DNA from 4 places in the Pseudomonas sp. FA117 genome. Region 4 is predicted to be linked to each of the others. Evidence: predicted binding sites of a transcription regulator. Region 4 holds the regulator's gene; each other region holds the start of a gene.
The links. The regulator sigma-54, encoded in region 4, starts transcription at its own class of promoters, with help from an activator protein. The targets are predictions, from matches to a motif close to ANTGGCATNNANNTTGCTNT.
Positions count from the first base shown of each region.

Region 1 (5,136 bases), 660 kb from region 4:
GTACGCGAGTTGATGATGACCTTGGCCACGGCCTGGCCCGGATCGATTTCCAGGTTCTCGAGGATCGACAGGTAATCGACCCGCTGGCTCGGGTCCATCGGCGCGGTCACCCGCACCGAACCGCCATCCAGCGCCTGGGCGACACCCGGACCCAGCAGCTCGTTGACCTTGTCGACGATGCGCTTGGCGGTGGTGAAGTCGGGACGGTTGAGGTTCAGGGTCAGGCTGTTGCCCTGGTTGAAACCGCTCGGCACTGCGCGTTCGACCGAGGCACCACCCGGAATGCGACCGGCCGATGGTACGTTGACGGTGATCTTCGAGCCGTCACGGCCTTCGGCGTCGAAGCCGCCGACCACCAGGTTGCCCTGGGCGATGGCATAGACGTTGCCATCGATCCCCTTGAGCGGGGTCATCAGCAGGCTGCCGCCGCGCAGGCTCTTGGAGTTGCCGATCGACGACACGGTGATGTCGATCACCTGGCCGGGCTTGGCAAAGGCTGGCAGGTCGGCATGCACCGACACCGCCGCAACGTTCTTCAACTGCACGTTGCCCGATCCTGGCGGCACCTTGATGCCGAACTGCGACAGCATGTTGTTGAAGGTCTGCAGGGTGAACGGGGTCTGGGTGGTCTGGTCACCGGTGCCGTTGAGCCCCACCACCAGGCCGTAGCCGATCAACTGGTTGGCGCGCACGCCGGAAATGCTGGCGATATCCTTCAGGCGCTCGGCATGTGCGCCGAATGCGAAGGACAGGAGCAGGGTCGCGGCAATCAACTGCCTGGCGTTGAACATGGTCATCCGTACTCAGAAGGGCCAAAGCGGGCTCAGGAAGAAGCGGTCCAGCCACCCGGGCTGGCTGGCATCGGCAAAGGAGCCGGTACCCGAATAGGTGATGCGCGCGTCGGCCACCCGGGTGGACGGCACGGTGTTGTCGGTGGCGATGTCGTCGGCGCGGATCAGGCCGGCGATGCGCACCAGCTCCTCGCCGGTGTTGAGGGTCATCCACTTCTCGCCGCGCACGGCGATGATGCCGTTGGGCAGCACCTCGGCCACGGTCACGGTGATCGAGCCGGTCAGGGTATTGCCCTGGCTGGCCTGGCTGGCGCCCTTGGTGGCGCGCTCGCCCTTGTAGCCAGCGTTCAGCGACAGGTCGCCACCACCGAACGGGTTGTTGGTGTTGGGCGTGGCGCCGAACAGCGAGGTCAGACCGATGTTGGCGTTGCTGTCCTTCTGGATCTGCGAGCCGGCGTTCTTGCTCGCCGAGGTGCGTTCGTTGAGGGTGATGGTGATGATGTCACCGACGCGGAACGCCTTGCGATCGCCATACATGTCCTGCTCGAAACCGGCCTGGTAGATCGAACCGTTGTTGGCCGCCGACGGCAGGGGCGTGCGCGGCAGCACGGGCGCATAGTACGGGTCGTTGGGCTTTGCCGCCGGGGCAACGCAACCGGCCAGCACTACAGCCGCTCCCAGGGCGACGACGGACAACAGACGATTCATGACGCTTACCTCACGGTGTAACAGGCGCTGCGACAGCGGCCGGGTAGCTAGAGCCAGGGCTTACAGTTGCTGGGTGACGAACGAGAGCATCTGGTCGGCGGTGGAGATGACCTTGGAGTTCATCTCGTAGGCGCGCTGGGTGGTGATCATGTTCACCAGCTCTTCGACGGTGCTGACGTTGGAGTTTTCCAGGGTCTGCTGCAGGGTGGTGCCGAAGCCGTTCAGGCCCGGGGTGCCGATCTGCGGCGCGCCGCTGGCAGCGGTCTCGAAGAACAGGTTGTTGCCGATCGCCTGCAGGCCGGCCGGGTTGATGAAGTCGGCGGTCTGGATGTTGCCGATGATCTGCGCCGCAGCGTTGCCGGCGGTGGTGATCGACACGGTGCCGTCCTGGCCGACGGTGAAGGTCTGGGCCTCCGGCGGCACGACGATGGCAGGTTCCAGGGCGAAGCCGTTGGCGGTGACGATCTGGCCATCGGAGTTCAGGTGGAAGGTACCGTCGCGGGTGTAGGAAACGGTGCCATCAGGCTGCAGCACCTGGAAGAAGCCACGGCCGTTGACCGCCAGGTCCAGCGGGTTCTCGGTGGTCTGCAGGCTGCCGGTCTGGAAGTTCTTCTGGGTGCCGACGATGCGCACACCAGTACCCACCTGCAGACCCGAGGGCAGTTCGCTGTCCTGGGTCGACTGGGCACCAGGCTGACGCTTGGTCTGGTACAGCAGGTCCTGGAACTCGGCGCGATCGCGCTTGAAGCCGGTGGTCGAGACGTTGGCCAGGTTGTTGGAGATGACCGTCAGGTTGGTGTCCTGGGCGGACAGGCCGGTTTTAGCGACCCAGAGAGCCGGAAGCATTTAATGTTCTCCTCGTGCGCCTGTTTTACGGCACCCGTTCAAAGGTAATTAGCTGATTTGCAAAACCCGAGCCATGGCTTCGTCGCCCTGCTCGGCAGTCTTCATCATCTTGACGTGCAGCTCGAACTGGCGGGACAGGGTCAGCACCGAGGTCATCTCTTCGACGGCGTTGACGTTGCTGCCCTCGAGGAAGCCCGACACCACCCGGACGTTGACGTCCGCATCGGCCGGCTGGCCGTTGTTGGTGTGGATCAGGCCATCGAGACCCTTGCTGATGTTCTTGATGTCGGGGTTGACCAGCTTGATGCGGTCGACCTCGGCCATCACGCGCGGGTCTTCACCCATGGCGCGGATGCTGATGGTGCCGTCGTCGCCAACCTCGACCTTCTGCTCTGGCGGAATGGCGATCGGACCGCCGTTGCCGATCACCGGCATGCCGTTGCCGGCACGCAGCACGCCGAGGGCGTCGATGTTCAGGCTGCCGGTGCGTACATAGGCTTCGCTGCCGTCGGGGGCCTGCACGGCGATGAAGCCGTTGCCGCTGACCGCCACGTCCAGCTCGCGACCGGTCTCGATCATCGGGCCTGCGGTGAAGTCGGTGGCCGGGCGTTCGCTCATGGCGAAGGCACGCGCCGGAAAGCTGTCGCCGAACACCGGCATCGAACGCGCCTGCTCCAGGTCACGCTGAAAACCGGTGGTGGAAACGTTCGCCAGGTTGTTGGCATGGGCCTTCTGGGCCACCGCGTTCTGGGCGGCGCCGGTCATGGCCACGTAAAGCATCTTGTCCACAGTCATCCTCCGCTGCACTGGCGATCGATTACCGCTCACCGTTGCTATGCAGGCTATAAAGCAAGTTCCGAACCAACTTTTTCAAGGACAGGAAAAAGCCCGTGGATACGGGCTATTACGGGTTTTTGCCAAGGGCGGAACGTCGGTTATCCGGCGCTGCATTGCCGCTCGCGGCAAAGGGGTGCCAAAGTTCAGCAACAGTGGTGTCGTGGCCGCGAAGCAGACACTGCCGCCTTCAAGCCCTTGGCAGGGTCTGCATGAAACGCCTTGAGAGCCTAATCCCGGCACCCACCATTGTTGTAAGGCCCGGCAAAGCGCTTCCAGCCCTCCCCCGGCGACCATTGCGAGCACACCAGTCGCCCATCCACCTGGCTTTCCCAGCGCCACCAGGAGGCCGTACCGGCCTGGGCCTGGAGCAGGCACAGCGCCGTCAGCAGTGCGACAGCCAGTTTTCTCATGATGCCTCCGACAAAAACGACGAACCCCTTCACGGGAAAGGGGCTCGTCCAGACACACTCAACCCGCGACCATCAGGTCATCTGGATGATGGTCTGCATGATGGTGCTTTCGGTAGAGATGGTCTTGGCGTTGGCCTGGTAGTTGCTCTGCGCCTTGATCAGCTCGACCAGCTCCTGGGTCAGGTTGACGTTGGACGCCTCCAGCGAGTTGGACTCGACCGAGCCCAGGGTGCCGGTCTTCGGCGCGTCGATACCCGGGATACCCGAGGAGAAGGTCTCCTTCCAGCGGGTGCCGCCGATCTGCTGCAGGCCCTGGTCGTTGGCGAAGCTGGCGATGGCCACCTGGCCGATGGCGCGCGACTGCTGGTTGCTGAAGCTGGCGAACATCACGCCAGTGGAGTCGATCGACAGGCTCGACAGGATGCCGGTGGCATAGCCGTCCTGGTTCTGCGACATGCGCGCGGTCTCGGTGTTGTACGAGGTGGTGCTGTTCATGGCCAGGCGCATGCCGTCGGCATTGCCGGTCGAACCGTTGGCCGCCCAGTTGCCGGCGGCATCCTTGGCAGCCGGGATCCAGCCCTTGAGGCTGAAGGTGTTGTTGGTCACGCTCCAGGAAGCCGCCGGCACCGTGGTGTTGTCGGTGGCCATGGCCTTGATGCTGCCATCGGAGTTGAAGGTCATGGTGCCGGTCAGCGGCGTGGTGCTGCCCGGATTCAACGGGTTGCGACCGTCGACCAGGGTGTACATGGTCCACTCGTTGGTGCCGGTCTTGCGGTAGAACTGCTCCATGGTGTGCTCATTGCCCTGGCTGTCGTACACCTTGGTCGGGAAGGACTTGGTGTAGGTCGACTGGTCGGCCGGGTCGAACGGCTTGTTCGGCACCATCACCGGCGGGGTCGCGCCGTTGGACACTTCCAGCGGGATGGTGTCGGCGGAGGAGTTCAGGTTGATGCCCTGGTCGATCAGGGTGGTGGCTTTCGGGGCCAGCGCCGAGGTATCGATCTTCAGGTTGGTGAGGATGCCCTTCTGGATCTTGCCACTGCTGTCGGCGGCGTAGCCCTGCAGGTTCAGGCCATCGGAGGTCACCACGTTGTTGTCCTTGTCGGTGCGGAAGGCACCGGCACGGGTGTAGGTCAGCGAGCCGTTGTCGGAGAGGACGAAATAGCCCTGACCCTGGATACCCATGTCCAGCACGTTGCCGGTGTTGTTCACGTCACCCTGGGTGAACTGCTGCGACACGGCCGCCAGGCGCACACCGTTGCCCACCTGGTTCTGACCGACGCCCAGGCGGTTGGCACCGGCATAGACGTCGGCGAACTCGGCACGCGAGGACTTGAAGCCGGTGGTGTTGACGTTGGCGATGTTGTTGCCGGTGACGTCCAGTTGCTTGTTGGCTGCGTAGAGACCGCTAAGGCCGATATTGAAAGACATGCGTTGCTCCTTCTGCCGAACAGTCCGGCCTTAGATTCCGATGGTTTGTACTTTGGAGATGCCGACCTTGCCGATACCCGCCAGGTTGAGCATCATCTCGCCGCCGGTACCGC
Region 1 is NZ_CM170675.1:4,089,107-4,094,242, forward strand. Features, by position in the region: gene AC1TXO_RS18895 (flagellar basal body P-ring protein FlgI) at 1-791, opposite strand, end outside; gene flgH (flagellar basal body L-ring protein FlgH) at 804-1,499, opposite strand; gene flgG (flagellar basal-body rod protein FlgG) at 1,560-2,345, opposite strand; gene AC1TXO_RS18910 (flagellar basal body rod protein FlgF) at 2,394-3,134, opposite strand; gene AC1TXO_RS18915 (hypothetical protein) at 3,410-3,592, opposite strand; gene flgE (flagellar hook protein FlgE) at 3,665-5,023, opposite strand; gene flgD (flagellar hook assembly protein FlgD) at 5,054-5,136, opposite strand, start outside.
Region 1: the regulator sigma-54 is predicted to act here: its motif matches at 3,192-3,211, upstream of AC1TXO_RS18910 (flagellar basal body rod protein FlgF).

Region 2 (5,136 bases), 690 kb from region 4:
GGCCAGCAGCGGGCGCAGTACCAGCTTGTCGGTGGCCGAATCGATGATCGCCAGGTTGGGCAGGGTCTGGCTGGAGACCTGCGAGATGGCCTCGCCGGTGACCAGCGCGTCGATCTGCAGGCGGTCAGCCATGCGCGCTGCGGCGCGCAGCATCATGCGCTTGAGCGTGACGCCCATGTAGCTGTTGTCGACCTTGCCGAGGATCTCGCCGACCACTTCCTCGAACGGCACGCTGATGAACAGCACGCGCTGGCTGCTGCCGTACTTCTTCCACAGGTAGTGGGCGACTTCCATCACGCCCAGTTCGTGGGCACGCCCGCCGAGATTGAAGAAGCAGAAGTGGGTCATCAGGCCACGGCGCATCATCTGGTAGGCGGCCACGGTGGAGTCGAAGCCACCGGACATCAGCACCAGGGTCTGCTCCAGCGCGCCCAGCGGGTAGCCGCCGATGCCGTTGTGCTGGTTGTGGATGACGTACAGGCGCTGGTCGCGAATCTCGATGCGCACCATCACTTCGGGGGCTTTCAGGTCGATGCCGGCGGCGCCGCACTGCTGGCGCAGCTGGCTGCCGACGTAGCGGTCGACGTCCATCGAGGTGAAGTCGTGGTGGCCGCCGCGCTTGCAGCGCACGGCGAAGCGCTTGCCAGCCAGCAGATGGCCGAAGTGCTGCCTGCATTTGTCGACGATGTCGTCGAAGTCGCCCAGCGGATACTCCTGCACCTGCAGGAAGTGGGTGATCCCTGGGGTGCAGGTCAGGCGTTCGATCATCTCGCGCTGGATCTTCTCGTCCTCGATGCGGGTGACCACTTCGAGATTGTCCCAGACACCATCGACCGCGAGCTCCGGATCCAGATCCTTGAGCACGTTGCGGATGTTCTTGCCGAGCTGGCGGATGAAGCGCTTGCGCACCGGCCGGCTCTTGATGGTGATCTCTGGGAAGACTTTGACGATAAGTTTCATTGGGTTAACAGCGCGCCCGGGGCCTGCCGAAAATGAGGGGCGCGAATTATAGCGGAAATGGCTCGAGGTTTGAGCAACTTTTGATCAGAGGTTTGTTCGAGAGGCTTTCGGGTGGGATTGACGGCGCCCCGACTTGCCCGCGAAGAGGCCCTCAAAGAACGCACAAGCCCCAAAACAGTGCACCATAACAGTGCAGCAACCATGACAAGTGCCTTTTATGAGTGCACAACCTTACGCCTCGTCCTCGCAAACTGCCCGCAAACGCCCATTTTTACCCCACCCTCGCCATTTTCGGGCACTGGCATGCAATTTGCTCTCTTGTGATGCAGGTAAGCTTGGCCGACTATCCGCGCCCGGCGACACCCTTTTTCCAGGGCAGCGGCCAAGCGCGCTCTAGACCATCCGGAGGACAACATGTCGAAGTCGGTTCAACTCATCAAAGATCATGACGTCAAGTGGATTGATCTGCGTTTCACGGACACCAAAGGCAAACAGCACCACGTCACCATGCCGGCTCGCGATGCGCTGGATGATGAATTCTTCGAAGCCGGCAAGATGTTCGACGGCTCGTCCATCGAAGGCTGGAAAGGTATCGAAGCCTCCGACATGATCCTGCTGCCGGACGACAACTCCGCAGTACTGGACCCGTTCACCGAAGAGCCGACCCTGATCCTGGTCTGCGACGTGATCGAGCCTTCCACCATGCAAGGCTACGACCGCGACCCGCGCGCCATCGCCAAGCGCGCCGAAGAGTTCCTCAAGACCACCGGCATCGGCGACACCGTGTTCGTCGGCCCGGAGCCTGAGTTCTTCATCTTCGACCAGGTCAAGTTCAAGTCGGACATTTCCGGCTCGATGTTCAAGATCTACTCCGAGCAAGGCTCCTGGATGACCGACCAGGACGTCGAAGGCGGCAACAAGGGCCACCGCCCTGCCGTCAAAGGTGGCTACTTCCCGGTTCCGCCGTGCGACCACGACCACGAAATCCGTACTGCCATGTGCAACGCCATGGAAGAAATGGGCCTGGTCATCGAAGTTCACCACCACGAAGTGGCGACTGCCGGCCAGAACGAAATCGGTGTGAAGTTCAACACCCTGGTGACCAAGGCTGACGAAGTCCAGACCCTGAAGTACTGCGTGCACAACGTCGCCGATGCCTACGGCAAGACCGCGACCTTCATGCCGAAGCCGCTGTACGGCGACAACGGCTCGGGCATGCACGTTCACATGTCGATCTCCAAGGACGGCAAGAACACCTTCTCCGGCGAAGGCTATGCCGGCCTGTCCGACACCGCCCTGTACTTCATCGGCGGCATCATCAAGCACGGCAAGGCCCTGAACGGCTTCACCAACCCGGCCACCAACTCCTACAAGCGTCTGGTCCCTGGCTTCGAAGCCCCGGTCATGCTGGCCTACTCGGCCCGCAACCGTTCGGCCTCGATCCGTATCCCATACGTTTCCAGCCCGAAAGCCCGCCGTATCGAAGCGCGCTTCCCGGACCCGGCTGCCAACCCGTACCTGTGCTTCGCTGCACTGCTGATGGCCGGCCTGGACGGTATCCAGAACAAGATCCACCCAGGCGATGCCGCCGACAAGAACCTGTACGACCTGCCGCCTGAAGAGGCCAAGGAAATCCCGCAGGTTTGCGGCAGCCTGAAAGAAGCCCTGGAAGAGCTGGACAAGGGCCGTGCGTTCCTGACCAAGGGCGGCGTGTTCTCCGACGACTTCATCGATGCCTACATCGAGCTGAAGTCGGAAGAGGAAATCAAGGTCCGTACCTTCGTTCACCCGCTGGAATACGACCTGTACTACAGCGTTTGATGCGAGCGGCGTACGCGCCGTGAACGTCAGGGAAACGGCCTCCTTCGCGAGGCCGTTTCTGTTTTTACACTCAACCGACTCGGATGCATCCTACTGGTGCACCGCGCAACATTGGCCACACTCGCCTCTCCACTCAAAGGGAGATTGCCAGAATGCGCCTTGCCCCACTTCCACTTCTCTGCGTGCTCAGCCTGTCCGGCTGCACCAACGACACGCCCCCGGAAACACCGTTCGAACCACTGCTCGACAGCATCGAGCAACGCCTGGACATCGCCCGGGCCGTTGCCCTGCACAAATGGGACAGCGGTCAACCAGTACAGGACCGCCCTCGCGAGCAACTGGTACTGGACAAGGTCCGCCAGGCGGCGCCTGCTCATTCACTGAAGCCCGAACGCGCAGCGCTGTTCTTCGCTGACCAGATCGAGGCCAACAAGCTTCGCCAATACCACCTGCTCACCCAGTGGCACTTTCTGCACAGGGCGCCGGACGACCCCCGCCGCGATCTCGCCGGCGAAATCCGCCCAGCGCTCGACCAGCTCCAGGCGCGTCTGCTCGACACCCTCGCCCGCTTCGACCAGCAGCAACATGGGCATTGCAACACAGCACTGGCCGAGGCCATCGCCCTGCGCTCGACCGAGGCTCCGCGCCGACTGTTCCTGATCAGGGCCACCGCCAACCTGTGCCAACAGCCCTGAAGCACTATGCTCTATATTGGTGCACAAATCCGCTGAGCGCCCCGCAATGCACCCCAAATTAGGTCAGGCGAAACGGTAAAGCGGAAGTTTCTGAGCCGATTTTGCGCATATCCAGCGCTTTGTCGGGTAATTCCGCTTCTTTTCGGAGCCTTGGTTTGTTTCTTGCATTTTCACGGCATCAGCGGATCACCAGCGTGCCCGCCCCTTGGCCAAGCCGGGGGCGCCATGTGCCAGAACAGCGCCAAACGAGGTCAACGACGCCCCATGACCATCAGCGATGCACAGCACCGTCTGCTCCTGGACAACCTGACCACCGCCACCTTGCTGCTCAACAGCGAACTGCGCCTTGAGTACATGAACCCGGCGGCGGAAATGCTCCTGGCCGTCAGCGGCCAGCGCAGCCATGGCCAGTTCATCAGCGAACTGTTCACCGAATCGACCGAGGCGCTCAACTCCCTGCGCCAGGCCGTGGAACAGGCGCACCCGTTCACCAAGCGCGAAGCCCAGCTGACCTCGCTGACTGGCCAGAGCATCACCGTCGACTATGCCGTCACACCGATCCTGCACCAGGGCAGCACCCTGCTGCTGCTCGAGGTGCATCCGCGCGACCGCCTGCTGCGCATCACCAAGGAAGAAGCGCAGTTGAGCAAGCAGGAAACCACCAAGATGCTGGTGCGCGGCCTGGCCCACGAGATCAAGAACCCCCTCGGCGGCATCCGCGGCGCAGCCCAGCTGCTGGCCCGCGAACTGCCCGAGGACGGCCTGCGCGACTACACCAACGTGATCATCGAAGAAGCCGATCGCCTGCGTAACCTGGTCGACCGCATGCTCGGCTCGAACAAGCTGCCGTCGCTGTCGATGACCAACGTGCACGAAGTGCTCGAACGGGTCTGCAGCCTGGTCGAGGCGGAAAGCCAAGGCGGCATCACCCTGGTGCGCGACTACGACCCGAGCCTGCCGGACGTGCTGATCGACCGCGAACAGATGATCCAGGCGGTGCTCAACATCGTACGCAACGCCATGCAGGCCATCGGCGGCCAGAACGAACTGCGCCTGGGGCGCATCACCCTGCGCACCCGCGCCGTGCGCCAGTTCACCATCGGCCACGTGCGCCATCGCCTTGTCGCGCGCGTCGAGATCATCGACAACGGCCCGGGCATCCCCGCCGAGCTGCAGGACACCCTCTTCTATCCAATGGTCAGCGGCCGCCCGGACGGTACCGGGCTGGGGCTGGCCATCACCCAAAACATCATCAGTCAGCATCAGGGGTTGATCGAGTGTGAAAGCCACGCCGGCCACACCACCTTCTCGATCTTCCTGCCCCTGGAACAAGGAGCCACAGCCCCATGAGCCGTAGTGAAACCGTGTGGATCGTCGACGATGACCGCTCCATCCGCTGGGTCCTGGAAAAAGCCCTGCAGCAGGAGGGCATGACCACCCAGAGCTTCGACAGCGCCGACGGGGTCATGGGCCGCCTGGCCCGGCAACAGCCGGACGTGATCATTTCCGATATCCGCATGCCCGGCACCAGCGGCCTGGACCTGCTCGCGCAGATCCGCGAAGAGCACCCGCGCCTGCCGGTCATCATCATGACCGCCCATTCCGACCTCGACAGCGCGGTGGCCTCGTACCAAGGCGGTGCCTTCGAGTACCTGCCCAA
Region 2 is NZ_CM170675.1:5,438,672-5,443,807, forward strand. Features, by position in the region: gene thiI (tRNA uracil 4-sulfurtransferase ThiI) at 1-960, opposite strand, end outside; gene glnA (glutamate--ammonia ligase) at 1,375-2,781, shown strand; gene AC1TXO_RS24965 (chorismate mutase) at 2,934-3,476, shown strand; gene glnL (nitrogen regulation protein NR(II)) at 3,741-4,826, shown strand; gene ntrC (nitrogen regulation protein NR(I)) at 4,823-5,136, shown strand, end outside.
Region 2: the regulator sigma-54 is predicted to act here: its motif matches at 1,258-1,277, upstream of glnA (glutamate--ammonia ligase).

Region 3 (5,136 bases), 2.8 Mb from region 4:
CGCGCATCGCCACCCTGATCGTCGGCCTGGCGACGCTCGCCGGTGACGAACTGGTCGGGCTGGACCTTGAACAGCAACAGCTTGCACGGCAACGCGCCGTTCCAGAATGCGTATTGCTTGTGGCTGCGGATGCCCATGCGCTTGCCCAGTTCCGGCGCGCCGGTGAACACTGCCGCTTCCCAGCCCATGCAGGCCTGGCGCAGGCGTTCGCCGAGGTTCTGGTAGAGGTACAGCAGGCTCGCCTCGTCACCGAGGCGCTCGCCGTAGGGCGGGTTGCTGATGACCAGGCCCTTCTGGTTCTGGTCCGGGCGCGGCTCGAAGCTGGCGACTTCGCCCTGGTAGATCTTCACCCAGTCACCCAGGCCGGCGCGCTCGACGTTGTTGCGCCCCGGCTGGATCAGCCGTGGGTCGGCCTCGTAGCCGCGAATCCACAGTGGCGGCCTGGCCAGCCCGGCCTCGGCGCGGGCCTTGGCCTCTTCATGAACCTTGCGCCACAGTGCCGGGACATGCCCCTGCCAGGCGCTGAAGCCCCAACGCTCGCGCTTGAGGTTCGGCGCGATATCGGCGGCGATCATCGCCGCTTCGACGAGGAAGGTCCCGACACCGCACATCGGGTCAGCCAGGGCGCCGCCTTCGGCAGCGATGCGCGGCCAGCCGGCGCGGATCAGCACGGCCGCCGCCAGGTTTTCCTTCAGCGGCGCGGCGCCTTGCTGCAGACGGTAGCCGCGCTGGTGCAGGCTGTGCCCGGAGAGATCGATGGACAGGATCGCCTCGCCGCGATCCAGGCGCAGGTGCACACGCAGGTCCGGGTCGATCTTGTCGACGGAGGGACGCTGGCCATCACGGTTGCGCAGTTTGTCGACGATGGCGTCCTTGACCTTGAGCGCACCGAAGTGGGTGTTGTCGATGCCCGAACCATGGCCGCTGAATTCCACTGCCAGGGTGCCATCGGCGGCCAGGTGGTCCTGCCAGTCGACGGCATGCACGCCATCATAGAGGTCATCGGCGTTCTTCATGGAGAAACGCTTGGCCACCAGCAGCACGCGGTTGGCCAGGCGCGACCAGAGGCACAGGCGATAGGCGGTTTCCATGTCGGCCGAGCCGCGGATCGCCGAGGTGTGCTCGCGCACATCGGCAAGGCCCAGGCCGCGCGCTTCTTCGGCGAGCAGCCCTTCCAGGCCTTTGGGGCAGGTGAGATAGAGTTCGAGTTGATCCGACATGTAGGTTCCAGAGCCTATGGGCTGTGTAGTGGCAGCGCGACGCATCGCCGTTGCCTGTGTTTGCCTGGATACCCTTCCATCAGGTATCCAGGTGGCCTGTCGATCATTCGACAGGCCGGGCCGCCCGACCGATACCCCCACGCCAGGTGGCGAAAGAGGCTTTGATCGTCGAGCAGTGTGAAAATTTCGTGTGACGCAGGAGTCGGTGTGACCCTTCGTCGCATTACCAGATGTTGCGTCAGTTCGGTGGCGCCAATGGCCAAATGATTTCAATCACCGGCAAACCCTGATCATAGCGGGACAAAGCCTAAACAAGGTTGAGTCGCATTTATTTACTTATCCCCTCACCCTTGGAAAGGTTACGTCCTTATGACAAATCGATCATTCACACTGTGACTCGCATTGGTTAGAACTGATCTCAGGCCGCCTCGCAACGGGACGGCACTTTCAGCTCGCCACGCCGGCAGCGAGCGCAAACCGGCAGAAAGATTCTGCCCGGCCTCGGAGAGGCCGACGGGACATTACAGTCAACAAGTGAGGGCAACACCCTATGAGAAGACTTAAGCGTGATCCGTTGGAAAGAGCATATTCACGTGGCTACCAATACGGGGTAACCGGCAAATCCCGCGAACTCTGCCCATTTACGCTGCCATCCGTTCGCCAGGCATGGATCAACGGTTGGCGTGAAGGTCGCGGCGACAACTGGGACGGCATGACCGGCACCGCTGGCATCCATAGACTCAACGAAAATCACGCCGTTGGCTGAACGAGGACACTGAATTCGAGTCACCATGCACGCCCCATCCGGGCGGCGGGCTGAGGCCCAGGGGCCCCTTCAAGGGGCCCTTTTTATTGGGTTGCTTCCTGTTTAGCGGGGCAGCGCCGCAATCGCATCCACCGCCTCGCGGATCAATGCCGGGCCTTTGTAGATGAAACCCGAATAGATCTGCACCAGGCTCGCACCGGCGGCAATCTTCTCGGCGGCATGGCGCCCCTCGGTAATCCCGCCCGCTGCGATGATCGGCAACTTGCCACCCAGTTCGCCAGACAGCACCTTGACGATGTGGGTGCTCTTCTCCAGCACCGGTGCCCCGGACAACCCACCCGCCTCGCCGCCGAACGGCAGCCCTTCGACCCCTTCGCGACCCAGCGTGGTATTGGTCGCGATCACCGCATCCATGCCCGACTCGACCAAGGCCGCTGCCACCAGCGCGGTTTCCTCGTCGCTCATGTCCGGTGCGATCTTGATCGCCAGCGGGACGCGCTTGCCGTGTTCGTTCGCCAGTTGCTCCCGACGCTCGGCCAAGGCATCGAGCAGTTGCTTGAGCGAGTCGCCGAACTGCAGGCTGCGCAGGCCCGGGGTGTTGGGCGAGCTGACGTTGACGGTGATGTAGCTGGCCTGGTCGTAGACTTTCTCGAGGCAGATCAGGTAATCGTCCTGGGCGCGCTCGACCGGCGTGTCGAAGTTCTTGCCGATGTTGATGCCCAGTACCCCGTCGTAACGCGCCGCCCGCACCCGCGCCAGCAGGTGGTCGACACCCAGGTTGTTGAAGCCCATGCGGTTGATGATCGCAGTCGCCTCGGGCAGGCGGAACAACCGTGGCTTCGGATTGCCAGGCTGCGGCCGCGGGGTGACGGTGCCGATCTCGACGAAACCGAAGCCCAGCTGGGCGAAGCCATCGATGGCAGCACCGTTCTTGTCCAGACCGGCAGCCAGCCCCACCGGGTTGGCGAAGTTCAAGCCCATGACCGTCACCGGCAGCGATGCCGGACGCTTGCACAGCAGGCCATTGAGGCCCAGGCGGCCACCGGCGCCGATCAGGTCGAGCGAGAGGTCGTGGGAGGTTTCCGGAGAGAGCTTGAACAGCAGCTGGCGGGCCAGGGTATACATGGGCGGACAGGACTCGGGGGTGAGTGAGGGGGCGATTATAGCCAGCGCGCCGCCTGCGCGACAGGGCCTTGGCACATGGGTTGCTTTCAGGCACCTGCAGCCCGATCGGTACGGGCGAGGATCTTTCGTGAATACAGCGCCCCCGACAACGCCCCTGGCCTGGGTCAACGGCAGCGATGCGCCGGAAAAGCCCAGCCTCGATATCGGCTTCATGGCCCTCACCGACTGCGCCTCGGTAGTGGTCGCCGCCACCCAAGGCTTCGCCCAGCTCCAGGGCCTGACCCTCAACCTGCACCGCCAGGCGTCCTGGGCCGGGACGCGCGACAAGCTCGCCAGCGGCGAACTGGACGCCGCCCACTGCCTGTACGGCCTGGTCTATGCCATGCAACTGGGCATGGGCGGTGCGCCGGCCAGCGACATGGCCGTGCTCATGGGGCTCAATCAGAACGCCCAGGCCATCAACCTTTCCCCCACCTTGCAAGGCAAGGGCGTGACCAGCCCCGAGGCGCTGGCGCGCCTGGTGCACCAGCATGGCGCACGCCTGACCTTCGCCCAGACCTTCCCAACCGGCACCCATGCCATGTGGCTGTATTACTGGCTGGCCAGCCAAGGCATCCATCCACTGCAGGATGTCGACAGCGTGGTGGTGCCACCGGCGCAGATGGTCGCGCACCTCAAGGCCGGGCGTATCGACGGCTTCTGTGCAGGCGAACCCTGGTCGGCGGACGCCATGGCGCAGGAGCAGGGTTTCACCCTGGCCACCAGTCAGTCGATCTGGCCCGACCACCCGGAAAAGGTCCTGGCCAGCAGCCGCGCATTCGTCGAGCAGTACCCCAACAGCGCGCGGGCGCTGATCAAGGCGGTCCTCGCCGCCAGCCGCTTCATCGAGCAGAGCCCGGAGAACCGCCGCGGTACCGCGCACCTGCTCAGTGGACGGGCCTACCTGGACACCGCAGTGGGCAACATCGAGCCGCGCCTGCTCGGCGACTACCACGACGGGCTGGGCCATCGCTGGCAGGACCGCCACGCCCTGCGCCTGTTCGACCAGGGCCGTGCCAATCTGCCGTACCTGTCCGACGGCATGTGGTTCATGACCCAGTTCCGCCGCTGGGGCCTGCTGCGTGACGACCCCGACTACCTGGCCGTGGCCACGCGGGTCCAGCAACTGGGGCTGTACCGTGAGGCGGCCCAGGCCATCGGCGTGCCCTGCAGCGAGCCACCGATGCGCAGCAGCCTGCTGATCGACGGCAGCCGCTGGGACGGCAACGACCCGCACGCCTATGCCCGCAGCTTCCGCCTGCACGCCCTGGGTGATACACCCGGCGCGCGCGTCGGCTCATGAGGATGACTGGCATGTTGCGTATCCTGCTGATCGACGACACCGAGAAGAAGGTCGGCCGCCTCAAGGCCGCGCTGATCGGCTCGGGTTTCGAAGTGATCGAGGCCGCCGGGCTGACCATCGACCTGCCGGGCTGCGTCGAAACGGTGCGGCCGGACGTGGTGCTGATCGATACCGAGTCACCCGGCCGTGACGTGATGGAGCAAGTGGTACTGGTCAGCCGCGACCAGCCCCGCCCCATCGTGCTGTTCACCGACGAACACGATCCGGGGGTAATGCGCCAGGCGATCCAGGCCGGCGTCAGTGCCTATATCGTCGAAGGCATCCAGGCAGCGCGCCTGCAACCGATCCTCGACGTCGCCATGGCCCGTTTCGAGAGCGACCAGGCGCTCAGGGCGCAGCTGCTGGCCCGCGACCAGCAGTTGGCCGAGCGCAAGCGCATCGAGCAGGCCAAGGGCCTGCTGATGAAGATGAAGGACTGCAACGAGGAACAGGCCTATACCCTGATGCGCCGCCAGGCCATGAGCCGCCAGCAGAAACTGATCCAGGTGGCCGAGCAGATCATCGCCATGTCCGAGATGCTCGGCTGAGCCATGTTGGCCCGGCTCTTGCTCTGCCAATACCTCAGGTAGCCAACGGCGGTTGCCCACCCAGGGTTCAGCCCTGTCCCGACAAAGACGTCGCTC
Region 3 is NZ_CM170675.1:1,954,881-1,960,016, reverse strand. Features, by position in the region: gene rlmKL (bifunctional 23S rRNA (guanine(2069)-N(7))-methyltransferase RlmK/23S rRNA (guanine(2445)-N(2))-methyltransferase RlmL) at 1-1,220, opposite strand, end outside; gene rmf (ribosome modulation factor) at 1,771-1,986, shown strand; gene AC1TXO_RS09145 (quinone-dependent dihydroorotate dehydrogenase) at 2,089-3,111, opposite strand; gene AC1TXO_RS09140 (CmpA/NrtA family ABC transporter substrate-binding protein) at 3,239-4,453, shown strand; gene AC1TXO_RS09135 (ANTAR domain-containing response regulator) at 4,465-5,040, shown strand.
Region 3: the regulator sigma-54 is predicted to act here: its motif matches at 3,179-3,198, upstream of AC1TXO_RS09140 (CmpA/NrtA family ABC transporter substrate-binding protein).

Region 4 (5,136 bases):
CCAAGAGCTACAAGGGCCGCCAGGTCGTACGCGACGTCAGCCTGTCGATCGACAGCGGCCAGATCGTCGGCCTGCTCGGCCCCAACGGCGCCGGCAAGACCACCTGCTTCTACATGATCGTGGGGCTGGTGCAGGCCGATCAGGGCCGCGTGCTCATCGACAGCCATGATGTCAGCCACCAGCCCATGCACGGCCGTGCCCAGGCCGGCATCGGCTACCTGCCGCAGGAAGCCTCGATCTTCCGCAAGCTGTCGGTGGCCGACAACATCATGGCCATTCTCGAGACCCGCAAGGATCTCGACCGCGACGGGCGGCGCAAGGAACTGGAAAGCCTGCTGCAGGAATTCCACATCAGCCATATCCGCGACAACCTCGGCATGAGCCTGTCCGGTGGTGAGCGCCGCCGCGTGGAAATCGCCCGCGCCCTCGCCACCTCGCCGAAGTTCATCCTGCTGGACGAACCCTTCGCCGGTGTCGACCCGATCTCGGTCGGCGACATCAAGCAGATCATCCACCACCTCAAGGCCAAGGGCATCGGTGTACTGATCACCGACCACAACGTGCGCGAGACCCTCGACATCTGTGAGACCGCCTACATCGTCAACGATGGTCAACTGATCGCCGAAGGCGATGCCGAGACCATCCTGGCCAACCAGCTGGTCAAGGAAGTCTACCTGGGCCACGAGTTCCGACTCTGACGACCGGGGACCTGCCTGGAGCATTGGAAAAGCCTGCCGAAAGGGGCTTAAGTGTTACAGTGCTCTAGGCAAACGCTACAATTTCAGGCATATAACTTGCTTAAGATTTGGCGCTCCGGCGCCCTGTAGTGGATGGCGCATGCGCGCCGGCGAACAAGGTATTAAGCCCCAGCCATGAAACCATCGCTCGTCCTAAAAATGGGCCAGCAACTGACGATGACCCCGCAGTTGCAACAGGCCATCCGTCTGCTCCAGCTCTCGACCCTGGACCTCCAGCAGGAAATCCAGGAAGCGCTGGAATCCAATCCGATGCTCGAACGCCAGGAAGACGGCGACGACTTCGACAACAGCGATCCGATGGCCGAGAACGGCGAAAGCAAGCCTGCCACCGAATCCCAGGACAGCAGCTTCCAGGAAACCACCGCCAGCACGGAAACCCTCGAAGAAGGCGAATGGAGCGAGCGCATCCCCAACGAACTGCCGGTCGACACGGCCTGGGAAGACATCTACCAGACCAGCGCCAGCAGCCTGCCGAGCAATGACGACGACGAGTGGGACTTCACCACCCGCACCTCGGTCGGCGAAAGCCTGCAGAGTCACCTGCTGTGGCAGCTCAACCTGGCACCGATGTCCGACACCGACCGGCTGATCGCCGTCACGCTAATCGACAGCATCAACGACCAGGGCTACCTGGAAGACAGCCTCGAAGAGATCTGCGCAGGTTTCGACCCGGAACTGGACATCGAACTGGATGAGGTCGAAGCGGTACTGCACCGTATCCAGCAGTTCGAGCCCGCCGGCGTCGGTGCGCGCCACCTGGGCGAGTGCCTGCTGCTGCAACTGCGCCAACTGCCGGCCAGCGTGCCGTGGATGGCCGAGGCCCAAAGCCTGGTCACCGACTACATCGACCTGCTCGGCAGCCGCGACTACAGCCAGTTGATGCGGCGCATGAAGCTCAAGGAAGACGAACTGCGCCAGGTCATCGAACTGGTCCAGAGCCTGAACCCGCGCCCGGGCTCGCAGATCGAGTCCAGCGAACCTGAATACGTGGTGCCCGACGTCATCGTGCGCAAGGACAGCGACCGTTGGCTGGTCGAGCTGAACCAGGAGGCGGTGCCGCGCCTGCGGGTCAATCCGCAGTACGCAGGTTTCGTGCGCCGCGCCGACACCAGCGCCGACAACACCTTCATGCGCAACCAGTTGCAGGAGGCGCGCTGGTTCATCAAGAGCCTGCAGAGCCGCAACGAGACGCTGATGAAGGTCGCCACACAGATCGTCGAGCACCAGCGCGGCTTTCTCGACCACGGCGACGAAGCCATGAAGCCGCTGGTCCTGCATGACATCGCCGAGGCGGTGGGCATGCACGAGTCGACCATCTCCCGGGTCACCACGCAGAAATACATGCACACCCCGCGTGGCATCTACGAATTGAAATACTTTTTCTCGAGCCACGTGAGCACCGCCGAAGGCGGCGAATGCTCGTCCACGGCGATTCGCGCGATCATCAAGAAACTGGTGGCCGCGGAAAATCAGAAAAAGCCATTGAGTGACAGCAAGATCGCTGGTTTACTGGAGGCACAAGGCATCCAGGTAGCCCGTCGCACCGTCGCCAAATACCGCGAATCGCTAGGCATCGCACCGTCGAGCGAACGCAAGCGACTGATGTAGCCCCCGGATGTGCCACAGCGTTTCAGTGGCAGGTGCAATACCTGCCTCTTATATGCACGGGCAACAAAGGAGAAGCTGTATGCAAGTCAACATCAGTGGACACCATGTAGAAGTCACCGAACCGCTGCGTGAGTACGTACTCGAGAAACTCGCTCGCGTGGAGGGTCACTTCGACAAGATCACCAACGTGCAGGTCATCCTGAAGGTCGAGAAGCTGCAGCAGAAGGTCGAGGCCACGCTGCAGATTCCCGGCGGCGAAGTGGTCGCCAACGCGGAACACGAAGACATGTATGCAGCGATCGACGCCCTGGCAGACAAGCTCGACCGCCAATTGAAAAAACACAAGGAAAAACAGCAAAGCCTGCTGCAAGGTGCAGCTGCCCGCTGATCCCCCTCATCCATGATCCGACTTGAAACCATCCTGACCCCCGGCCGTTCCCTCGTGAACGTGCCGGGCGGCAGCAAGAAGCGCGCCCTGGAAAAGGTCGCCAACCTCATTGCCGAGCAAGTACCTGAGCTTGCGATGCAAGACGTCTTCGAAAAGCTCATCGCTCGCGAAAAACTGGGCTCCACCGGCTTCGGCAATGGCATCGCCATTCCCCACTGCCGCCTGGAAGGCTGTACCGCCCCCGTCAGCGCCCTGCTGCATCTGGACGCCCCGATCGACTACGACGCCATCGACGGCGCCCCGGTTGACCTGCTGTTCGTGCTGCTGGTCCCGGAAGCGGCCACCGACGCCCACCTCGAACTGCTGCGCCAGATCGCCAGCATGCTCGATCGCAAGGAAGTCCGTGATCGACTGCGTGCCGCCGACAGCAGCGAAGCCCTCTACCAGGTAGTCCTGGACGCACAGAACGAGCACTGAACATGCGCCTGATCATCGTCAGCGGCCGGTCCGGCTCCGGCAAGAGCACCGCGCTCGATGTGCTGGAAGACAACGGCTACTACTGCATCGACAACCTGCCCGCCGGGTTGCTGCCGCAGCTGGCGGAAAATGCGCTGATCAACACCGAACTGCTGCAACCGAAGGTTGCCGTGTCCATCGACGCGCGCAACCTGCCCAGCCATCTGTCGCGCTTCCCCGAACTGCTGGCCGACGCCCGCGCCCGGCACATCCAATGCGATGTGCTGTACCTGGACGCCGACGAGGACACACTGCTCAAGCGCTTCTCCGAAACCCGGCGACGTCACCCGCTGACCAACGCCGACCGCTCGCTGGCCGAGGCCATCCGGGTCGAGAGCGAGTTGCTCGGCCCCATTGCCGACCTCGCCGACCTGAAGATCGACACCACGAGCCTGAATCTCTACCAGCTGCGTGACTCGATCAAGCTGCGTCTGCTGAACCAGCCGGAGCCCGGCACCGCTTTCCTGGTCGAATCCTTCGGCTTCAAGCGCGGCATGCCGGTGGACGCCGACCTGGTGTTCGACGTACGCTGCCTGCCCAACCCCTACTGGAAGCCGGAACTGCGCGACCACTCGGGCCTTGAACAACCGGTGATCGACTACCTCGCAGCGCAGGCGGATGTCGAGGAAATGTTCCAGGACATCTCCAGCTACCTGCTCAAGTGGTTGCCGCGCTTTGCCGCCAGCAACCGCGCCTATGTCACCATCGCCGTCGGCTGTACCGGCGGGCACCATCGCTCGGTCTACATCACCGAACGGCTCGGCCAGTTGCTGCAGCAAACCCTGAAAAACGTCCAGGTCCGCCACCGCGACCTCTAACCCACAGGATCCACCCCACGATGCCCGCCCGCGAAATCACCATCATCAACAAGCTGGGCCTGCATGCCCGGGCGGCGGCCAAGTTCGTCGGCGTGGCCGGGAAGTTTCCCTGCCAGGTGCGGGTCGGCCGTGCGCCCGACAAGCTGGTGGACGGCAAGAGCATCATGGCAGTGATGATGCTCGCCGCAGGTAAAGGTACCCAGGTGCACCTGTCCACCGAGGGCGAGCAGGACGACGCTGCGCTCGAAGCCCTGGTGGCGCTGATCAACAACTATTTCGACGAAGGCGAATGAGCCGACAGGCAAGCGCGGCCTTGCCACGCTGACGGACAGTCAGGACATCGCGGTATCCATCACCATCATCAGGCAGAAGCCGATGCACAGCCCGAGGCTCGCCAGGCGGTGGTTACCATTGCTGCGTGACTCGGGAATGATCTCCTGGGTCACCACCAGCAACATCGCCCCCGCCGCGCAGGCCAACCCCAGCGGCAGCAACAGTTCGGCGACATTCACCAACCAGGCGCAGAGCACTGCCGCCACCGGCTCCACCAGCCCGGATGCCGCCCCGATCAGAAAGGCCTTGAAGCGTGGCATGCCCGCTCCCGCCAGTACCAAGGCGATCACCAGGCCTTCGGGAACATCCTGCAAGGCAATGCCCATGGCCAGGCTGTCGGCATCGGGCATGCCTCCTCCGGCCGAGACGCCAACGGCCATGCCTTCAGGGATGTTGTGCGCAATGATCGCGGCGACGAACAACCAGATCCGCGCCGCAATCACCGGCTCGTTGCCCTGCCTGACCAGCGACTCGGGAGAAACCCTCGATACCCTCAGATCCACCAGGAACAGGCACAGCGCCCCGGCCAGCAGGCCCGCACTGACCAGGCTACCGGCGCCCCACGGGCTGAAACCGATGGATTGCGCGGCATCCAGCCCTGGAATGATCAGCGAGAACGCAGTGGCCGCAAGCATCACGCCAGCACCAAAGCCGAGCAGGGTATCGGCCACCGCCACCGGCATGTTGCGAATCACCAGTACCGGTACCGCGCCCA
Region 4 is NZ_CM170675.1:4,747,527-4,752,662, forward strand. Features, by position in the region: gene lptB (LPS export ABC transporter ATP-binding protein) at 1-698, shown strand, start outside; gene AC1TXO_RS21950 (RNA polymerase factor sigma-54) at 873-2,366, shown strand; gene hpf (ribosome hibernation-promoting factor, HPF/YfiA family) at 2,446-2,754, shown strand; gene ptsN (PTS IIA-like nitrogen regulatory protein PtsN) at 2,767-3,231, shown strand; gene rapZ (RNase adapter RapZ) at 3,234-4,088, shown strand; gene AC1TXO_RS21970 (HPr family phosphocarrier protein) at 4,109-4,381, shown strand; gene AC1TXO_RS21975 (ZIP family metal transporter) at 4,421-5,136, opposite strand, start outside.